DNA from 2 places in the Brevibacillus sp. NPDC058079 genome. Region 1 is predicted to be linked to the other one. Evidence: riboswitches for the same ligand, from Rfam matches in the RefSeq annotation. Region 1 holds a riboswitch; the other holds the start of a gene.

Region 1 (10,601 bases):
GCTGGAGCAGTCGAGTCAAACGGCGTTTGCTGCCTTTTCAAAATTGGAACAATCTCTGCTCTTTACGACCTTATTCATCGCACTTATCGTTCTGGGGATTAGCATTGTATTCTCTGTCTCGTTTAGCCGATTAATGGAAAAGATCGAATCAGCTGTGCAAAAAATCGCAGGTGGCGACTTATCCGTACGAATACCAGTGACGACCTCAGATGAAATTGGCAGGCTAGCAGCGTCCTGCAATGAAATGGCACAGAATCTGGAGATGAAGACCAATCAGCTTCTCGAAGAAAAGAAACGGCTTGATCTCGTCGTCAGTGGTATGGGGATGGGGTTGATTCTCGTAGATGAATCTTTTCGCATTCGCTGGATTAATCAAACAGCGTCGGCGTGGTTTCAGGATGCGGCTCATCTTCTGGGGAAAGACTGCCTTCAGACGATTGGTCAGCAATTCAGTTCATGCAGTAGTTGCATGCTCCGAACGCGACAAATGGTAAACCAAAGGCAGACAGACCTTATTTCCTCCAGAGTCGATCAGGATGGACGTGTCCGTTCTTATCGACATCAGGTTTTCCCTCTGCATCCGGAGAAAGAATCGTCTGCTTTTCTGGAGGTCATCGAGGACATCACGGAGAAACGAGAGCTAGAAGCCGCTATCGCACAAGCAGACAAGCTCGCTGCTATTGGACTCTTGGCGTCGGGCATTGCTCATGAAATCAATAATCCACTAGGTATTCTGTCGTTGTATGGACAAGACTTGCGAGACCGTCTCGTGGACGAGGATATTCGAGAGTTACAGGATACAGGAGAGCTTACCCAATACTTGGACACGATGGACAAACAAATTAACCGTTGCAAGGAAATTACGACCCGATTGCTGCACTTTTCGGGGAAATCACCAATTACCGTAGAAAAAGTAGATATTCATCAAGTGTTATCAGACATTCTCATTCTCCTGTCCCATGAAATACGTGTCAAACAGGTAACGGTAAGCCAGTCTCTATTGGCCTCTGCTCCGTTTCTTCTCGCTACGCCTGGACAACTTCAGCAGATCTTGCTCAATCTGTTAACCAATGCATTGTACGCGACCCAGGAGCGAGGAAATATTGAGATCGCAACTGATTCTCCATCGAATGATCGAATCCGTCTGTGGATCAGAGATGATGGATGCGGTATACCCGCAGCAGATTTGCCCCATGTTTTGGAGCCCTTTTATACAACCAAGCCTCCTGGCAAAGGGACTGGTCTCGGGCTTTCGGTCTGCTACGGGATTGTGACGAATTTAGGCGGAGAAATCGAGATCGAAAGTACGCCAAACAAAGGCACGACTGTTACGGTCATCCTGCCGTCGGCAAAGGGGAAATGAACAAAAGATGCACGCTGACACACGTATACTCATCGTTGATGACGAAGCAGATTTCCGCCATCTATTAACCAGTCGATTAAAGAGAAAAGGATATACCACGCTGGAAGCATCTGACGGAATCAGTGCACAGCAGCTGGTAACCAGCGAAACGATTCATGTCATTCTGCTTGATTTGAAAATGCCCGGGATGGACGGTCTCTCTTTTCTGCAATGGTGCAAGGAAACCTCTCCTGCCATTCAAATCATTGTTGTGACCGGACACGGAACTATCGAAACTGCAATCGAAGCGATGAAACGCGGCGCTTATGATTATTTGACAAAACCTTACAACCTCAATGAATTGGAGGTTTTGATTTCCAAGGCCGTCGAAAAACAGCTGTTGACCGAGGAAAACCAACAGTTGACCGAGGAAAACCAACAGTTGAAGGAAGCTCTATCGACAAACGGGAAAACGACGTTTCAAATCGTTGCGGAAAGCCCGAAGCTAAAAGAGGTCCTAGCTACTGCCGAGCGAGTAGCCAGTACGGACTTTCTCGTTCTCTTAAAAGGGGAAAGTGGAACAGGGAAGGATGTCATCGCGAGATTCATTTATGAATGTAGTGAGAGAGCATCAGAGGCATTCGTACCGATCAATTTAGGGGCGATACCTGAAACGATGCTGGAAAGTGAACTGTTCGGGCACGAAAAGGGAGCCTTTACAGGCGCAACTGCACAGAAAAAGGGACTGGTAGAGATTGCCCACCTGGGGACGCTCTTTTTGGATGAAGTAGGGGACTTGCCTTTTCCTTTGCAGGTCAAGCTGCTCCGTTTTTTGGAAACCGGCGAATTTCGCCGAATAGGGAGCCCGATTCTGCACAAGGTGGATGTTCGTATCATTGCTGCTACCAATGCCGACCTGGAAAAGAAAGTGGAAGAAGGAACGTTCCGATCCGATCTTTATTTCCGGCTGCATGTCATGGATATAACGATTCCACCTCTCACCCAGAGAAGAGAGGACATTTTGCCACTGTCGGCTTTCTTTTTGAATCGACTTAAGCGTAAGTATCCAGTCAAACCGCTTTCTGTGAAAGCGCAGGCAGCTCTTTTGGCCTACTCATTCCCGGGGAATGTTCGAGAGTTGGCTCATATGATCGAACGTGCTGTCGTTTTGGCAAAAGGAGAGGAAATTGACGACAAGGATCTCTTTCCACACGAACAGTCAGTACTTCACAACCCGTCAGATAGGAAGCTCTTTTTATCAGCAGAAACTGGGGAGGAAGAGGCATTTTTACTGAAAAATGTAGAGCGAGAACATATCAAGCATGTGCTGGACGTTTTGCAGTGGAACAAGACCAAGACAGCTGAGAAGCTAGGGATCAGCGTACGCAACCTGTATCGAAAAATCGAAGAGTACGAGCTGCGACCGTGACATTTTGTCGCGTACTGACCATGACATTTTGGCATGGTCTTTTCTTTTTCTTGCTGTTTGGAAGCGTCAAGCCGTTCGTTTTCCTGCTTTTATCGTATGGCACGCCTCTTGCTACTCTCCTGTAGTGAATGCACGATCAACATGGAGGAGTGAGACCTATGATAAAAAAAGAGAAGACAGGCTGGAAGAAGCTGTCTATGGTGGTAGTGGCGATGCTGGTCTTTGCAGGCTGTGCTACACAGCCGACGGCTCAACCCACCTCAACAGCGAGTGAGGCCAAAGATAAAACAGCGAGTGGGGCAGCTGGAGCGATCAATCTAGATTCCTACACCCCGCCTAGTATGGACAAGGTGCCAGAAGGGCCATTGGGAGAATCGATTAAGTATGGACATAAGTTAATGAATGAAACGAGCACAGTGATCCCTGAATACACAGGGAATAAGCTCTCCTGCTCCAGCTGTCACGGTAATGCCGGAATGGATGCGACCTCCCCTTTAACGGGTGTCACCGCAGTCTATCCCCAGTACATTCCAAGGTCAGGCAAAGTGCTTACCATTGAAGATCGCATCAATGGTTGTTTTCAACGAAGCATGAACGGAAAGCCATTGCCTTACAACAGCGATGAAATGAGAGCGATGGTTGCCTATCTGACATATATCTCAACAGATGTACCAGTAGGAATTAAAGAGCGCCCGTGGATAGAGAAAAACGATATGAAGAGCGTACCTCAACCGAATGTGGCAAATGGAGAAGCCCTCTTTCAAAAATCGTGTTTGCAATGCCATGCAGCTGATGGTTCAGGAACAGGACCAAACACTGGACCAGCGCTATGGGGGGATAACTCCTTCAATATTGGTGCAGGTATGGCCCGAATTTCCAAAGCTGCTGGCTACATTCAACGCAATATGCCTCTAGGGGAAATGGGCGGTATCAAGCAAGGCTCGTTAACAGATCAAGAAGCAGCGGACCTAGCAGCCTATATTTTGTCCAAGCCTCGTCCAGACTTTGCCAAAAAGGCAAAAGACTGGCCAGCTGGTGGAGTTCCAAAGGATGTACCGTATGAAGTAGACAGCGCCAAGAAGAAGCAATAGGAACACAATACCTAACCCAAAAAGGGCTGTCCCAAAAGTTATTAAATGACTGAGGGATGGTCCTCTTTTTGATAAAATGGAAGTATCCCCCACATGGGTGAACTCTTGAACCAGCATGGCGTATTGTCAAAAAAGGAGGCACAAAATGAGCAGAACCTTTCAAAAAGGCATTATTTTCGATATGGACAACACCTTGCTGCAATCCAGGATCAATTTTACCGAGATGAAGCGGGCTATTTTTCAGCTATGGGCAGACAATGGGATCGTTTCTCCAACACTTGAGTGGGAAAAGCATACCGCATCGCAGCTCATTGAGATCGGGAGAAAAGCGGAGCAGATGACGATAGAGCTGGAGCAAGCGATGTGGGATGCGGTAACCGCGATCGAGAAGGAAGGGATGCATGGAGCTGTATTGGAGCAGCACGCGGTAGAAGTGCTAGAGGAGTTAAAGAACCGCTATCAGCTGTATATCCTAACCAACAACGCGTATGCCGCTGCAGAGGAGGCTTTGAACGAGACGGGAATCGCCTCCTACTTTGACGAAATCGTCGCCCGCGAGCAGATGACGACCTTGAAGCCATCTCCATCGGGCATTCACTCTATTCGCAGCCGCAAGCCAGATTGGCCTGTTTCGGCTTGGGCGATGATCGGGGATTCGTGGATCGATGGTAAGGCGGCCTGCGACGGACAAGTCGCTTTTATTGCCTATCAAGGGAATGAGCAGGACATGGAGCAAAATGGTGTTGTGCCAAAGGCGTACATAAATGATTTGAAAGAACTCCTGACGGTCCTCGAAGAGTGCGAGCAAGAGTAAGTGCACTTCTCCAATAAATGATTACAGACAATAGTGAAAAATGTGCTATACTTTGCCTAACTGAATACCAGCCTTCAGGGTAGGGTGCAATTCCCGACCGGCGGTAATGACGAACGCACGTCTGAGCCCGCGACTCGCTATCGTAAGCAGTTGATAGCGACTGACTTGGTGCAAATCCAAGGCCGACGGTACAGTCCGGATGGGAGAAGGTATTTGGAACGGCCTGTTTCGCTGTTTTTTCAAAAAACGGTAGAAACAAGGCTTCTTTCTGAACGCCCTGAGCATAATATTCATGGGCGTTTTTGTTTTTCGTTAAAACTTCATAGCGACAATCTTCAGGGCAAGGTGAAATTCCTGACCGGCGGTAATGACGTACGTACGTCTGAGCCCGCGACTCGCTGACCACGCTTACAGCGACTGATCTGGTGAAAACCCAGAGCCGACGGTACAGTCCGGATGGAAGAAGATTTTGTGCTTTCTTCATTTGTTTTTTCGAAAAACGGATGAGGTAAGGCTTCTTTCCCTATGCCCTGAAACGTTCTGAGGTTTCAAGGGCTTTTTGCGTTGTGCTTGGCTGGAATGATGGAACAGAAAGGAGTGCGGTATGGAACAGGACAGCAAGTACATGGATCTGGCGCTGGAACTGGCACGATCGGCAAGAGGCCAAACCAGCCCGAATCCCATGGTCGGAGCTGTGATTGTGAAGGATGGAATCATCGTGGGAATGGGAGCGCATCTGCGGGCAGGAGAGCCCCATGCTGAGGTGCACGCACTGCGGATGGCTGGGGAAAAAGCGCAAGGCGCGACCGTGTACGTGACGCTGGAGCCTTGCAGTCACTACGGGAAAACACCGCCGTGTGCAGAGGCGCTGATCGCAGCTGATGTAAGTCGTGTCGTTGTAGCGACGCTCGACCCGAATCCACTAGTGGCGGGAAGAGGAATGGAGATGCTGCGGGCAGCAGGGATGGAAGTGGCGGTGGGCGTGAGAGAAGAGGAAGCGAAGGCGCTCAATGAAGTCTTTTTCCATTACATCCAGACCAGACGTCCATTTGTAACGGTAAAGACGGCCAGCACATTGGACGGGAAAATCGCTTCGTTCTCGGGACACAGTCGGTGGATTACTGGAGCAGAGGCTCGTGCAGAGGTGCATGAACTGCGCAGGCAGCACGATGCGATCCTGGTTGGGGTTGGGACGATTCTCGCTGATGACCCACTGTTGACGGCGCGCCAGGAAGAGCAGTGTTTTGGAAGTCAGCCAGTTCGCGTGATTTTGGACAGTCATTTACGGACGCCGCTGGATGCCCGTGTCGTCCAGAATGCAGATACGAAGACATGGATCTTTACGACAGATGCAGCACCAAGGGAAAAGCAGAAGCTGCTTGCGGTAAGAGGAGTAAAGGTCATCACGACGGAAGCGCCAATTCGCGTGGAAAAGGTGCTGGATACGCTGGGAGAGCTGGGGATTACCTCGTTGCTTGTGGAAGGCGGGCAGGAAGTCAATGGCTCCTTTTTGCAGGCGAGAGCAATTCAAAAGGTCGTGAGCCATATCGCGCTAAAGCTGATCGGGGGAAGCGGCGCGCCCTCGCCGTTCGGTGGTCAAGGCTTTGCGACGATGGGAGAAGCGGTACAGCTGACAAATGTGACGATCGCACCGATCGGGAAAGGTGATGTACAAATCATCGGGTACCCACAATGGGAGGATCAGACGTAGCAAGTGAGGAGGAGAGAGCATGTTCACGGGACTGGTCGAAGAAGTGGGCGTGTTGGAATCGATTCAAGGGAACGAGCAGGCGAGTCGACTGGTCATCCGCGCACAGCAGGTACTCGAAGGGGTGAAGCTCGGGGACAGTATCTCGGTCAATGGCATTTGCCTTACGGTTACTTCTTATACGAATCGTCAGTTTAGCGTCGATGTGATGCCAGAGACGATGAACAAGACGAGCTTGCGGCAATTACGCAGCGGACAGCGAGTGAATTTGGAGAGAGCGATGCGGCTGGGGGACCGTTTTGGCGGGCATATCGTCTCCGGGCATGTAGATGGGACTGGAATGGTTGCTTCACGAGAGGTGAATGCGAATGCTGTCGTGTTTCGGATTGAGGCCAAACCGCAGCTGTTGAAGTATGTTATTGCCCGTGGATCGATTTGCATAGACGGCATCAGTCTCACCGTGGTGGACGTAAACGATAACGGTTTTACCGTTTCAATCATTCCGCATACGCTGGCGAATACGAGTCTTTCAGACAGACGACCTGGGGACTTGGTGAATCTTGAAACAGATGTCATCGGCAAATATGTAGAGCGTTTGTTAGGTTATCAAAACCATGGCGGTACAGAGAAATCTGGCGGGCTCAGTCTAGCCTTTTTGCAGGAAAATGGCTTCGCGTGAGAAGGAGGGAGAAAGTATGTTTCATCGCATAGAAGAAGCATTAGAAGATTTGCGTCAGGGCAAGGCGGTCATCGTGGTAGATGATGAGGATCGGGAAAACGAAGGAGATTTTGTCTGCATGGCCGAAGCGGCTACGCCTGAAATGATCAACTTCATGGTTACACATGGAAGGGGACTCGTTTGCGTACCGGTGACAGAAGAGCACGCAACTCGTTTGGAGCTCCATCCGATGGTGAAGTCCAATACAGACAAGCAAGGAACGGCTTTTACCGTGTCCATCGATGAAGGGAGTACACACACAGGGATATCCGCTCATGAGCGCTCTCAGACTGTCTTGGCGATGCTGGATGATCAAAAGACCGCAGAAGATTTCCGTAGACCGGGACATATTTTTCCGTTAATCGCGAAGTCTGGCGGTGTATTGCGCAGAGCGGGACATACGGAGGCGGCAGTTGATTTGGCTCGCTTGGCGGGGGGCATACCGGCGGGAGTCATTTGCGAAATTATGAACGAGGATGGCTCCATGGCACGTCTGCCGCAATTGCAAGAGATCGCACGCCGCTTTGATCTTAAGCTGATTACGATCGCAGACTTGATAGCGTATCGGATGCGGACGGAATCCATGGTGAAAAGGGAAATCGAAGTGCAGCTTCCGACCGCCTACGGTGATTTTCGGATGGCGGCCTATACGAACGAGCTGGATGGTAAAGAGCATGTGGCTCTCATCAAGGGAGAGATCGGACCGGATGAGCCCATTCTCATCCGCGTGCACTCGGAGTGCTTGACAGGAGATATTTTCGGCTCTCATCGCTGCGACTGCGGTCCACAGCTACACGCTGCATTGGAACAGATCGAAGCGAACGGACGTGGCATTTTATTGTACATGCGCCAGGAGGGCAGAGGCATTGGCTTGATTAATAAGCTACGTGCCTACAAGTTGCAGGAGGAAGGCTTGGATACGGTTGAGGCCAATGAAAAGCTAGGATTCGCCGCTGATCTGCGAGATTACGGTATCGGTGCGCAAATTTTGCGAGATTTAGGAGTGCAACGCATGCGGCTTTTGACTAATAATCCACGAAAAATCCGCGGGCTTACCGGTTACGGATTAACAGTAGAAGAACGGGTGCCGCTTCAAATGCAGGAGCATCTGCACAACAAACAGTACCTATCAACAAAACAAGAGAAGCTGGGTCACCTGCTTCATCTGCACGGATAAGGAGAGGGAATGAGCATGAAAACTTTTGAAGGACATTTGGTTGGAACAGGTTTGCGTGTAGGGATTGTGGCAGGACGTTTTAACGAATTGATCGTAAGCAAGCTGGTCGGAGGGGCGCTCGATGCCCTGAAGCGTCATGGCGTAGAAGATGAGCAGGTAGACGTGGCTTGGGTACCAGGGGCATTTGAAATTCCGTTGATCGCTAAAAAAATGGCGGAATCCGGTCGCTATGATGCGGTTGTTACACTGGGAGCTGTCATTCGTGGCTCCACTCCACACTTCGATTACGTCTGCAATGAGACCGCAAAAGGAGTTGCGTCCCTATCTCTATCGACTGGGATACCTGTTATTTTTGGTGTTTTGACGACAGACAATATCGAGCAAGCCATCGAGCGAGCGGGAACAAAAGCAGGCAACAAAGGCTGGGAAGCAGCAACGGCAGCGATCGAAATGGCTAATTTATCTAAGCAGTTCGCCTAATCAGTTCATATGGAGAACGAGATATTTCAGCTGGGGCTTCGGCTCCCGTTTTCTATTTTTTTGGATAAAATCACCACGGACAGGTCAAAGTAAGAAAGATTTTCCTGAATAAAGGGGGGATCTAGCGTGAAGCCGACTGATTGGTGGAGAGCGCAAGTAGAGGCCATACAAGCAAAGCGGCGCATCGAACAAATTACACCGGATATGGTAAAACAATGTATGCAAAACGTGGATGACCTCAGCAGCTTGTCATTGAAGATGAATGACGAAGAGGTACACGTTTTTTTTCTCGATACGCTGGTGGATGTGTCCCAGATTTATGAGAATGTCTTTCTTCCGTTGCAGCGTTCTGATGGTAAAGATCCGATGCAGGCGCTCCCCTTTTCACAGGAATGTCTTCTCGACGATATGGAGACGTTGATGAGTAACTTGCTACGTGGTCATACCATCTTGTTTTTCTTGGAAAGGGATCTCATTCTGCATGTGAATACATTTCAGGTCGCGCATCGTTCCATTACGAAATCCGAGACGGAGGCGACCGTCCTTGGACCGCAAGACTCCTTTGTTGAAATGCTGGAGATCAATTTGTCTTTGATTCGGAGAAGACTCGCTACGCCTCATCTGAAAGTATCGAGCTACACGATTGGCACCCAGGCGCAGAACAAGGTAGCTGTGATTTATTTGGACAATATCGCGAACGCGGAAAATGTGGAGCGTGTGAAAAAAAGGATCGACAATGTTATTTACCACGGATTTGTCGGGATGCCTATATTGAAGCAAATGCTGGAGGACAAGCCGTACTCTCCGTTCCCGCAGTTTGGCTTGACGGGGCGGCCTGACAATGCAACAGCAGCTTTGTTGGACGGTAGAATCGTGATCATGCTGAATGGCAGCCCGGATGCCGCAATCTGCCCGACTTCCTTTCTGGAGATGTTTAGCAGCCCCGAAGACTTTTACAATCGATGGTCAACGGCAAGCTTGCTGCGGATGATTCGCTTTTTCGGTTTATTTATCACCATTATGCTCACATCCAGTTACGTCTCTGTCTTGACGTATCATCCGGAAATGCTTCCCCCCGCTTTACTGACGATTTTGTCTGAATCACGCAGTCGGGTGCCTTTTCCGCCCGTGATCGAGGTGCTCATTATTGAGCTCGTCATCGAGATCCTGCGGGAAGCGGGGATACGCATGCCGACTAAAATCGGACAGACAATCGGTATCGTTGGCGGTATTGTGATCGGGACTGCCTCTGTACAAGCGGGGTTAGCCAGTAATATCTTGATCGTCCTTGTTTCCGTATCGGCACTGCTTTCTTTTGTGCCACCCAATTTTTTGATGAGTAATGCGATTCGGCTCGTTCGCTATGGTTTCATCTTGATGGCAGGTGTATTGGGCATGTACGGCCAGCTACTGGCACTGGCGTTTTTATTCGCACACTTGCTCAATCTGACATCACTCGGGACGCCGTACATGGCTCCGGGGGTTCCGCGTCAATGGACCGATTTGATGAATAGTCTCGTACGTGCACCATTAAGGTTTATCGTCAATCGCAACCGCATGTCCCGGGCAAAGCAAAAGCATGTCCGGCCAGTTGGGGAGGACTAGGGAGATGGATAGAGGGAGAATTCACAGCCTGAATCCGATCCTGGTAATCGGATTGATTATGAATACGATGGTGGGGGTTAATTTACTTGGACTGGCTCATCATGCAAGTAAAATGGGCTACAATCTGTGGTGGTCTCCGATTTTGCTGGGATGCATCGTCAGCTTAACGCTAATTCCGATGATGGCCTTGTGCCGTCGCTATCCAGAGGATAATCTTTTTCGGATTCACGAAAAGCT
Region 2 (10,601 bases), on a different contig from region 1:
GAATCCGCCAATGCGCAAATAACGGAAGCAACTGGTGATCTATTTGATAAAGAATCATTAATGAGAGCGATGCAAGGCTGCGATGCTGTCATCCACCTCGTCGGAATTATTCGCGAACAACCGGGGAAAGGCATTCACTTTTCTCGTATCCATGTAGAAGGTACAAAAAATGTACTGGAGGCCGCCAAGCAAGCTGGAATCAAGCGCTTTGTCCATATGAGTGCTCTGGGTGCACGCGAAAACGCCACGAGCGCCTATCACCGAACCAAATACGAAGCGGAGCAGCTTGTGCAAGCAAGCGGTATTCCGTACGTCATTTTCCGTCCATCTGTTATTTTTGGTCCTGGGGATGAATTTGTGAACATGCTCGCCGATCTGGTTCGGTTACCTATCACACCGGTCATTGGCGATGGCTCATACCCTTTGCAGCCAGTTGCTCGCAAGACAGTGGCCGATGTATTCGTCCAAGCCTTGAGCAGACCAGAAGCAACCAATCAAACTTACGAAACAGGTGGACCCGAACCACTCTCCTACGGACAAATCCTAGATACGATTGGCGAGGCTATCGGAAAGCGGAAGGTCAATAAAATTCATATTCCCCTTGCTTTTATGAAGCCTGTGGTAAATATGATGGAGAGATTCCCATTTTTCCCGATTACAAATACGCAGCTCACCATGCTGCTAGAAGGAAACGCATGTAAGGACGGAAAGCTTCTCTACGATACTTTTCACACAGAGAAAATCGACTTTCTCCCGGGAATCACCACTTACCTGCGTACCAATTAAAAAGAGAAGCCCCCTGCTTGATCCAGGGGGCTTTTCCCTATTCGTGCAGCGTTTTCTCTACTGCACCTGTTTCTTTATTAATATGACGAGCCACAACGAACAGATAATCAGACAATCGGTTGAGGTATTTGACCACGGACGGGTTTACCTGCTCCTGCTGTGCCACATGGACTGCTTTGCGCTCTGCACGTCTGACGACCGTACGCGAAACATGGAAGGCAGCTGCTGCCGGATGTCCGCCAGGCAAAATAAAATTGGTGAGTGGAGGCAACTTTGCATCTAGCATGTCAATTTGCTCTTCCAGAAAAGTAATGTCCTCTTCTGCAATTGGCCAACCTACCTTTTTGCCTTCTGGCGTCGCCAGCTCAGCCCCTACATGAAACAGCTTTGTCTGAATGACATGGAAAACATCCTGCAATTCCTTCCATTCTTCTGTCGCAGGCAGCAGAGCCAGGGCCAATCCAATCTGCGAGTTGGCTTCATCGCACGTACCATATGCCTCTACACGGTCTGCAAACTTTGGCACGCGGACACCTGCAACCAGTGACGTCTCACCTTTATCCCCTGACTTTGTATAAATCTTCATTCCGTATCCCCTCCACAGGTTCCGTTTACAAAGCTTCTGCGACCAGAATCAATTCTGAGCTATTTGCTTCAAAAGGTGTCTTTGCAAAAGAACCGTATCGTTGTGTGACCTTCAAGCCGTTTAAGCGAAGCAGATGATGAAGCTCCGCGGGGAAAATATAGCGGAGAGTAAATCGGCCCCTCACCCGTTCCGTCACAACTCCCTGTGCATCCGTACGCTCATATATGCGTGTCACTTCGGACAGTTGCTGAAAATGGTCATAACGGGTGTAATCCCACATCGCAACCTCTTCCCCCGACGGAAGTGGATAGGTGCCACGCAAGGACATTTTTTCATTTTCCTCGTAAAAATGATGAATCTTGGGCACAAACACGTTCATGATGAACTTCCCGCCTGGAGCCAGATGCTTGCGAATGCACGTCAATGCCTTCATTTGCTCTTGAACATGCAACAGGTGCAAAAACGACCGAAAAGGAATCATAATCAGCGAAAATGACTCCTGTAGGTCAAAGGCGCGCATATCCCCCTGCAATAGCTTCAAGCCGGATGTTACACCATGTTCCTCTGCTTTTACCTGAGCCCTTGCCAACATATCCTGGGATAGGTCAATTCCCGTAACGTCGATGCCAGCCTGAGCCATCGGAATGCTGATTCTTCCCGTGCCGCAAGCGAGATCCAGCACTTTTCCCCCTGCCAGCTTGGCTTGTTCCAGATAGAACTCAACATCACCCGCAACACCGCGTTGAGTGAGATCATAGTAGTCAGCCCATTGATACATATTGCTCATCTGGTCCTCCTATGCTTGCATTTCTTCTGATTGAAGGTAGGCCATAACGAGCTTTGCCGTGTTGTCGAGCGCTTCTTTATGTGTACGTTCATGGGAATGGGATGCATCTACTCCCGGTCCGATCAAACCATGGACAACGTCATATCCAGCTCTCAGTGCAGCACTTGCGTCAGAACCATAGTAGGGATAAATGTCCACTTGGTAGTTCAGACCGTTCGCTTGTGCGAGCTTGGTCAGATGGCTGCGCAATCCGTAGTGGTAAGGTCCTGTGGAATCCTTCGCACAAATGGACACGCAATACTCATCTGTCGTCTGTCCATCCCCAATCGCGCCCATGTCGACAGCCAGGTACTCCACCACGTTGTCAGGGATGCTGGAGTTGCCGCCGTAGCCGATCTCTTCATTATTGCTGATAAAAAAGTGCGTGGTGTAAGGCAGCTTCACGTTGGATTCACTCAGTTCTTTCAGAACCCCTAACAGCACAGCTACGCTTGCTTTGTCATCGATATGACGGGACTTAATAAAGCCGCTATCCGTTACAGTCACGCGAGGATCAAAGGAGACGAAATCTCCGACGGAAATCCCAAGTTCCAATACTTGCTCTTTGTTTGTGACCTTTTCATCCAGTCGGACTTCCATGTTCGCATCATTGCGTTCCGCTTTCCCCGCTTCTGAGCTGTATACATGCACAGAAGCTTTGGTGGACAAAATGGTACCGGTTACAAGACGACCGCTGCTAGTCTCTACAGCGCAGTGCTCCCCTTCAATCGCATTGAATGCAAAGCCGCCGATCAAGGTCAGCTTCAAACGCCCGTTGCTCTTTATTTCTTTTACCATCGCGCCCAGCGTATCGACGTGAGCTGTCAAGAGTCTTGCCTTTTCGTTATTGGCCCCCGCTACTGTTGCCACGATTGCCCCTTTGTTTGTCCGTTTATAGGAAACGCCAAGCTTTTCTAACTCTTGTGCAACCCAGGCCATTACTTTTTCCGTATTGCCGGATGGACTTGGGATGTTCGCCAATTGGCAAAAGCTTTCTACAACATATTCCGTGGATACACTCATCTGTATGTTCCTCCATTCGCCCATTGCGAAATAAACGTTACGTTAAGATTGAAGTTCATCCTTAATAAATTGAAGCACTTCCTGCACATGTCCTTTGACCTTTACCTTTGGCCACACTTTTGCAATGTTGCCTTCTTCGTCGATGACGAACGTCGTGCGTTCTATGCCCATGTACTCTCTTCCGTACATTTTTTTCAATGCCCACACACCATAAGCCTCTGCCACCTGGTGATCCGGATCTGCCAGAAGTGGAAAAGGCAATTCGTGCTTCGCGATAAATTTGTCATGCGATTTCACAGAATCCGGACTGATCCCGAGAACAACTGTATTCAGCTCAGCAAAGCCCGAATGGAAGTCACGAAAGTCGCATGCTTCTGTGGTACATGTCGGCGTTTGGTCCTTCGGATAAAAATAAAGCACCACATTTTGTCCATGAAATTGGGAAAGTGAGATGGTCTGATTGTCGCTCGCCTGCAAAGTAAATGCAGGTGCAGCTTGTCCTACTGCCGTCAAACTTTTCCCTCCTCTCAATAATGTCCTGTTTTCGCTGGTCCCATTTTACCACAATCTAGTAGTCACTTCATCCGCATACAAGTTGCGCTTTGATTCAGAAAAGGATAGAATAAAAAAAAATAAAATTTGGCCTAGTCAGTTGGATGGTGAATTCGCATGAAAGAGTTTTTTGAAGTAACAGATCCAGAAGCGCTAAAATCGCTTGCTATAGCGGAACGGGTTAAAATTTTGGAACTCTTTGAAGATTTGGAGCCCAGAACGGCCAAACAAATCGCTACAGAACTAGGCGAAAATGCTGCACGGCTACATTACCATGTAAAGGAGCTCGTGCGTGTTGGGCTGCTTGAGCAGGTGGATACCCGGGTAAAAGGCTCTATTGTGGAGAAATATTATGAGCCTGTTGCCAAGGTCATTCAGGTCAAGCTCCAATTGATGATTGAAGAAAACGCTCAACAATTAAGTGATGTCATGTTTACTCCGTTTCGTACTACGGAAAAGGACCTCATGCGAACTCTCAATCGCTTCGTCGCAAGCGACCAAGATGTTAGGAAAGAGTATCAAAATACGTTTGCTTATAATTTGACTGAATTTTATTTGAGTCAAGAGGAACGTAATCAATTTGTAGAAGACATCTCTGAGCTGTTACAAAAGTACAAAGGGTTCAAAAAGGAATCTGGCCGTCGAAAATTCAAGTTTTTCGACACCCTGTTCCCATTGACTCCAGCTGACCCAACAGATGATTCAGATGATCCTTTTGATGATTCGGATGAGTAAGTCACCAAGAAAACCATCAGATACGATGGTTTTCTTTCATTTTCTAATCAAAGGAGGACTCCCATGCGGACGATCTTGTTTGATTTCGACGGCACAGTTGCCGATACCCTCCCCTTGATCTTCACCGCTTTTCGCTCTACCTTTCAGCAGTTTTTACAAGAGCATTATACCGACGAGCAGATTGTAGCTCTCTTTGGCCCCACAGAGACAGGCATTTTGCAAAACAAGCTTCCCTCACATGCGCATGACAACGCCCTCGCTCATTTTTTTCGTGTATACACAGATGAACACTCCCGCGTACAAAATCCTGAAAATATCCGAAGCATGCTCGACGAACTTCACGCAGCAGGTATCCAAATGGGAATCGTAACAGGAAAAGGGCGCAAAAGCGCTGACATCTCCCTTCGAGAATGGGGATTAGATTCGTATTTTTCCGTCGTGATCACAGGGGATGAGGTCACACATCCAAAGCCTCATCCAGAAGGTATTTTTACTGCTATGAAACAACTAGGCGCTACGCCTGCGGAAACCATTTTCGTAGGTGACAGTGATGCTGACGTGTTGGCTGGTCGAGCCGCTGGTTTGCGAACAGTCGGTGTGGATTGGCTTTTGGTTACACAAAAGTCGGGAAAATTCGATCCCGAGCCTGACTACCACTTTACGGATGTGCAAGCTTTTACCGATTGGATACTCAAGCGCTAGATGAAAAAAGGGTGTGCCCTGCCGCCGAAGCGTGGACACACCCTTTTTTTGATTAATACGCCCGTCCGAACCAGACGCTATGCTGTGACTCTTTGCCGCAGCAAATGCAGGCATTCTTTTGTACAGGAGGCTCAAACGGGATGTTGCGAGAAGTGAACTTGGTTTCCTCTTTGATCTTCGATTCACAAGCATCATCCCCACACCAGCCGGCTAACACCCATCCGCTCGTTTTGTTTTCGCTCTCGCTTTTTGCAATATGAGCGGATAGCTGCTCCAGTGTATCGATCCCCAAATGTGAGTTCTCATCACGAAAGGCTAGTGCTTTTTGGAACATATTTTGCTGAATCTCTTCCAACAGTTGAACAACTGTCTGCGCGATACCTTCAAGTGAAACCGTCACCTTCTCCCCTGTATCACGACGAGCCAGAATTACTTGACCATTTTCCACGTCACGCGGGCCGAGCTCCAGACGTAGAGGAACCCCGCGCATTTCCCACTCATTGAACTTCCAGCCTGGTGTTTCTTCACGAAGATCAGCACGGACACGCACGCCTGCGGCCTTGATCTCGTCAAAAAGTGGATCAAACGCCTCCATGACTTTCTCGCGCAGCTTCATCGGACCGACTGGGATCATAATAACCTGTGTCGGAGCCATGCGAGGCGGCAACACTAGACCGCGGTCATCGCCATGCACCATGATCATCGAACCAATCAGTCGTGTAGAGGTTCCCCATGATGTGGTGTGAACGTACTTGAACTGATTGTCACGATCCAAAAACTTAATTTCAAAGCCGCGCGCGAATTTATCGCCCAAATAGTGCGAGGTGCCCGCTTGCACTGCTTTGCCATCCTTCATCATCGCTTCAATGGAATACGTGTCAACAGCACCGGCAAAGCGTTCACTCGGTGTTTTTTGTCCCTTCCAAACCGGAATGGCCAGCTCCTGCTCGACGACCTCTCGGTAAATCTCCAGCATTTGCATCGTTTCCTGACGAGCTTCCTCCTCTGTCGCATGTGCCGTGTGGCCTTCCTGCCAGAGAAATTCTGATGTCCGCAAGAACGGCATCGTCCGCTTTTCCCAACGAAAAACGTTTGCCCATTGGTTGATTAATACAGGCAGGTCGCGGTAGCTCTGAATCCATTGGCTGTACATATGTCCAATGATCGTCTCGGAGGTTGGACGTAGCGCGAGCTTTTCCTCTAACGGCTCGCCCCCAGCCTCTGTTACCCAAGGCAGCTCTGGATTGAAGCCCTCGATATGCTCTTTTTCTTTTTGAAAGAAGGACTCGGGGATCAACATCGGGAAATAGGCATTGCGATGCCCTGTCTCCTTGAAACGTTTATTCATCGCCTCTTGAATTCGCTCCCATAGCTCAAAGCCATCCGGCTTGAACACGATGCAGCCGCGTACCGGTGTGTAGTCCATCAAATCCGCCTTTTTGATGGCATCGATGTACCAACGCGAAAAATCCTCCGATTGCGGTGTAATTTCTTTTACAAACGCTTTGTCCTCTTTCATCCGTCTACGCTCCTTTTTGTTCTTACGTAAAATGCAAAAAATCCCCCATCCCAAAAAGGGACGGAGGATCAACTTCCGCGGTACCACCCTGATTGACTACAGCATACGCCATAGTCCTCTCGATAACCCGATAACGGTGGGCATCCGGCTAAGCTCTTCACCAGCGGCTTCAGGATGGGGTGCAGTTATCCTTTACGTATCAGCCTTCCAGACTAGGGCCGACTCTCTGTCACGTGGGAATAGCTGCGGGTCCTTTCATAGCCTTTTGTGACTATCTATTAACTAAACATATTAGCGAGTCACATCGTGGTTGTCAATTGTTGGTACGCGCAGCGATTCTTGAGCCGAGCTTCACGTAGATCGGATACGCAACCACTGAAATCATAACACCTTTGAAGAGATTGAATGGGACGATTCCGTACAGTACCAATGACCAGATACTTGTCGCATTGAACATGGTCAAGAGCTGTTCAATCGGCATTTGATAAAGCACAGCGTACGCAGGCAACAGCACATAAGCATTTGCCACAGCCATGACAATCGTCATCAAAATCGTTCCCAGAGCGAGACCAGTCAGGAAGCCTTTTTTGCCTTGGCCCAGACGCTGCATGTAGACAGCCGCAAAAATAAAGCTTGATCCTGCTACGACGTTTGCGAGTTCACCGATCAAAAGACCGTCTGTATTTTTGAAGAGCATATGCAGTGTATTTTTCAGTACCTCGATAATAACGCCGGCTACTGGTCCGTACATGAGTCCCCCGATCAATGCCGGGAGTGTACTGAAGTCGAGCTTCAAAAAGCTTGGCATCAGCGGAACAGGAACCTCGAGATACTGCAGAATAAATGCAACGGCCGCCAGCATGGGAATCGTCACCAGCTTTTGGGTTGCACGTGTGCGCGAAGAATGCAGCGCTGTTTCTTTCATGTTTACCATCTCCTCATTTTTCTACTCCTTCTTGAGGAATGGCAACAGTCGTTGTAAGCTCACACGTCTTGTTACACAAACAGAATAAACCCTGTGGCTATAAGTTCCACAGGGCATTTGCAAGCGTATGACAAACCATGCACAAATAAAAGGTACAAGAAACTAGAGGGCTGGCCTCTACGTTCTCATCCCGTTTGCACAGGCAAACAAGCACGTGTGATAAACGTACTGTCGTCATCCTTCTCCCATCCAGACTGTACTGTCGGCTCTGGAATCACACCAGATCCTGCACTCCGTCGCTACTTTCAGCTCGGGAGGCTCGCGGGCTTAACATGCATAAAGCATGATCACCGCCGGTCGGGAATTTCACCCTGCCCCGAAGGAATGTGTAGTTGTATACAGCATATTATACTGCTGTTTTTTGATTTGACAATAGAGGAAACTGCCAGCTCGACACTTTTTGTTTATTTTTCCTATTTGTTTAGTAGGGATAAAGGTGATCAGCTTGGTTGTTACCTTGACCAAAAAGAAATAGACCGCTCTTGAGTTGACAGCTCTGCGGTCTATTTCACAACATAGTATTGAGCCGCACCCCTTTGCGGGAAGCGCCTATTGTATCGACCGTTTCGGTTGCAGCCGGGACGGTCTTTTTTTACTTTATGCTTTTAGATCTCGTTACATCCAATATTACCACAACGACTTTGGATTATAAATCATCAAGAATCGCTATTTGTATCAATACGCCCCTATGAACCCGCTCCCCGATATTTCGTGACTCCCCAGTTCCAGACTAACAGCCCAATCCCGAAGAAAATAACAGCCACTACCGGCGTCATTGCCGCATATGTGTACCAGACTTCCTTGCGCAAAAAGTAAGCCGCTGGATAAACACCCACGAAGGCAAACGGCAGCACGTAGGTGAGCACAAAGCGAATCGCCTTGTTGTACACGTCTACCGGATAGCGCCCATATTGCTGGATGTTGTAAATCATCGGGGCAATCCCTGTCCGCGAGTCGGAAAAGAAGCTAACCGCAGCAATCGCAGTATACACGCCACCGTATATCAGTGCCCCGCTGATCGAGAGCCCGATAAAGATGAACACGTCGTACCAGTAAAACGACAAATCGAGTTGAATGGCAGCATACCCCATGATGATGATCCCGGTTATGACTCCAAAAATACGGTCTGGTGCAATCGACTCGAGACACACCTGTGCCAGATTGTGAATCGGTCTCGTCAGGATGCGATCCATCTCGCCCCGGATGATATACCTTTCGTTGAAGTCCCAAAAACCGAAGAACATCGAGAACAACGCGTATGGAACCAAAAAGAAACCATAGATAAAGATAATCTCGTCACGCGTCCAATCCCCCATAAGCGGAACATGCGTGAACACGACAATAATAAAGACCAGATTGATCAACTCAGAAACCAGATTGGACACAAAATCCCCGATAAAATCCGTTCGATAGGCAAGTCTCGTCTTGAAATACTGACTCAGGTAGTCGGCAAAAATACTGAAAATATGTCTCATGTTTTGCATGCTCTACCCTCCTTGCACAACCAGCTTGTTGCGGGCAAGACGCCACATCACCAAGATGGGAACCAGTATGACAAACATCCAAATGACCTGAAAACCGATCAATTCCCAGGAACGCTCCGTTGTAATCGCACCTGTGAAGATCAGGCTCGGATAGTAGTTGACCGCCTGAAATGGGAGATAACCCATTACCGTTTGCGCCCAGCCCGGGAAAAAGCTGATCGGCAGCACGAGACCAGACAACAGATCCACCACGACCCGCTTGGCTCGCATCATGCCATCGTTTCGGAACAGAAAGAAAGTCAGCAAGCCTGTTACCAGATTGATTTGTGTATTGATCAAAAACGCACACATCAAGCTGATCAAATAAAGCCCCCATCCAGTCGCTGTCGCCGGGAAGCTGAATGGAATGATCAGGCTGATAAGGAAGATCCCTGGACCCGCGAAAAAGAGAAAGCGAAAGATCCCTTCCCCAAACGCCTGCGCCGTTTTCACGGACAAGTAATTATAAGGGCGTATCATTTCGATCGCGACCTTGCCTTCTCGGACGTCCTGGGCTATTTCTGTATCGATGTTGTTAAAATAAAACGCCCGCGACATCCAAGCAATCGCAACGTAGGAAGTCATCTGTTCCACCGTAAGCCCGCCCAGCTGCTGCTGGCCTCCGTAGATTGCTCCCCATAAAAAGTAGTACGCACCGATGTTAATCGCGTAGATAATGATCCCGCTGTAATAGTTCACACGATAGGCAAGCATCGTCAAAAACCTCATGCGGATGAGTTCCATATAAAGCTTACGCATGGCTAGCTACCTCTTGGTCTGAGGAATAAATGTTGCGAACGATATCCTCTGTGCTCGTCTCCTCAATTTTCACATCGCTGACTTCAAACGATGACATGACTGTCGACAAAACAAAGGGCAGCATTTCCTGACTTCGCGCTACTTTTACACTAAGGGTAAAATCATTGATTTGCTTGATCTCACAAGGCATCTCTCCCAATGCCTGACGAAGTGCGGCTGTTGAAGTGCGCTTTTTCATTTGGAAGGACACCTCTGTGCCATTGCCCCATTTTTCCTTGAGGTCATTCAGCAAGCCATCGAAGATCAGCTTCCCTTTGTCCATGACAAGCACGCGTTTACAGAGTGCTTCGATGTCTGACACATCGTGAGTCGTCAACAAGATCGTCATATTTTCCGTCTCATTCAGATTGCGGAGAAACTCACGGATTTTTTGCTTAACGAGCACATCGAGTCCAACTGTCGGTTCATCGAGAAACAGTAGACGTGGCTTATGAATCAATGAAGCTGCCACTTCACAGCGCATCCGTTGTCCGAGACTCAACTTGCGTACTGGCTGACTGACGAACGGAGAAATATCCAGCTCCTCAATCAAACGCTCCAGCCAC

Evidence for each region. A riboswitch is a leader RNA that binds a small molecule or an ion and turns the genes downstream of it on or off. The one in region 1 is predicted to bind FMN.
Region 2: it holds a riboswitch for FMN, as region 1 does, so the genes downstream of both, ACFVS2_RS18180 (ECF transporter S component) here and ribD (bifunctional diaminohydroxyphosphoribosylaminopyrimidine deaminase/5-amino-6-(5-phosphoribosylamino)uracil reductase RibD) in region 1, are expected to answer to the same signal.

What each region holds. Positions count from the first base shown of each region.
Region 1 is NZ_JBHVSO010000004.1:219,600-230,200, reverse strand. Features, by position in the region: gene ACFVS2_RS14310 (ATP-binding protein) at 1-1,363, shown strand, start outside; gene ACFVS2_RS14305 (sigma-54-dependent transcriptional regulator) at 1,371-2,771, shown strand; gene ACFVS2_RS14300 (c-type cytochrome) at 2,930-3,862, shown strand; gene ACFVS2_RS14295 (HAD family hydrolase) at 4,008-4,676, shown strand; FMN riboswitch at 4,743-4,891, shown strand; FMN riboswitch at 5,004-5,148, shown strand; gene ribD (bifunctional diaminohydroxyphosphoribosylaminopyrimidine deaminase/5-amino-6-(5-phosphoribosylamino)uracil reductase RibD) at 5,281-6,387, shown strand; gene ACFVS2_RS14285 (riboflavin synthase) at 6,407-7,063, shown strand; gene ACFVS2_RS14280 (bifunctional 3,4-dihydroxy-2-butanone-4-phosphate synthase/GTP cyclohydrolase II) at 7,080-8,279, shown strand; gene ribH (6,7-dimethyl-8-ribityllumazine synthase) at 8,295-8,759, shown strand; gene ACFVS2_RS14270 (spore germination protein) at 8,886-10,364, shown strand; gene ACFVS2_RS14265 (GerAB/ArcD/ProY family transporter) at 10,369-10,601, shown strand, end outside.
Region 2 is NZ_JBHVSO010000006.1:5,239-15,839, forward strand. Features, by position in the region: gene ACFVS2_RS18140 (complex I NDUFA9 subunit family protein) at 1-786, shown strand, start outside; gene ACFVS2_RS18145 (cob(I)yrinic acid a,c-diamide adenosyltransferase) at 824-1,372, opposite strand; gene ACFVS2_RS18150 (class I SAM-dependent methyltransferase) at 1,398-2,159, opposite strand; gene ACFVS2_RS18155 (M42 family metallopeptidase) at 2,169-3,221, opposite strand; gene bcp (thioredoxin-dependent thiol peroxidase) at 3,264-3,734, opposite strand; gene ACFVS2_RS18165 (winged helix-turn-helix domain-containing protein) at 3,891-4,508, shown strand; gene ACFVS2_RS18170 (HAD family hydrolase) at 4,572-5,210, shown strand; gene proS (proline--tRNA ligase) at 5,263-6,729, opposite strand; gene ACFVS2_RS18180 (ECF transporter S component) at 7,043-7,654, opposite strand; FMN riboswitch at 7,888-8,042, opposite strand; gene ACFVS2_RS18185 (ABC transporter permease) at 8,401-9,198, opposite strand; gene ACFVS2_RS18190 (ABC transporter permease) at 9,202-9,996, opposite strand; gene ACFVS2_RS18195 (ABC transporter ATP-binding protein) at 9,989-10,601, opposite strand, start outside.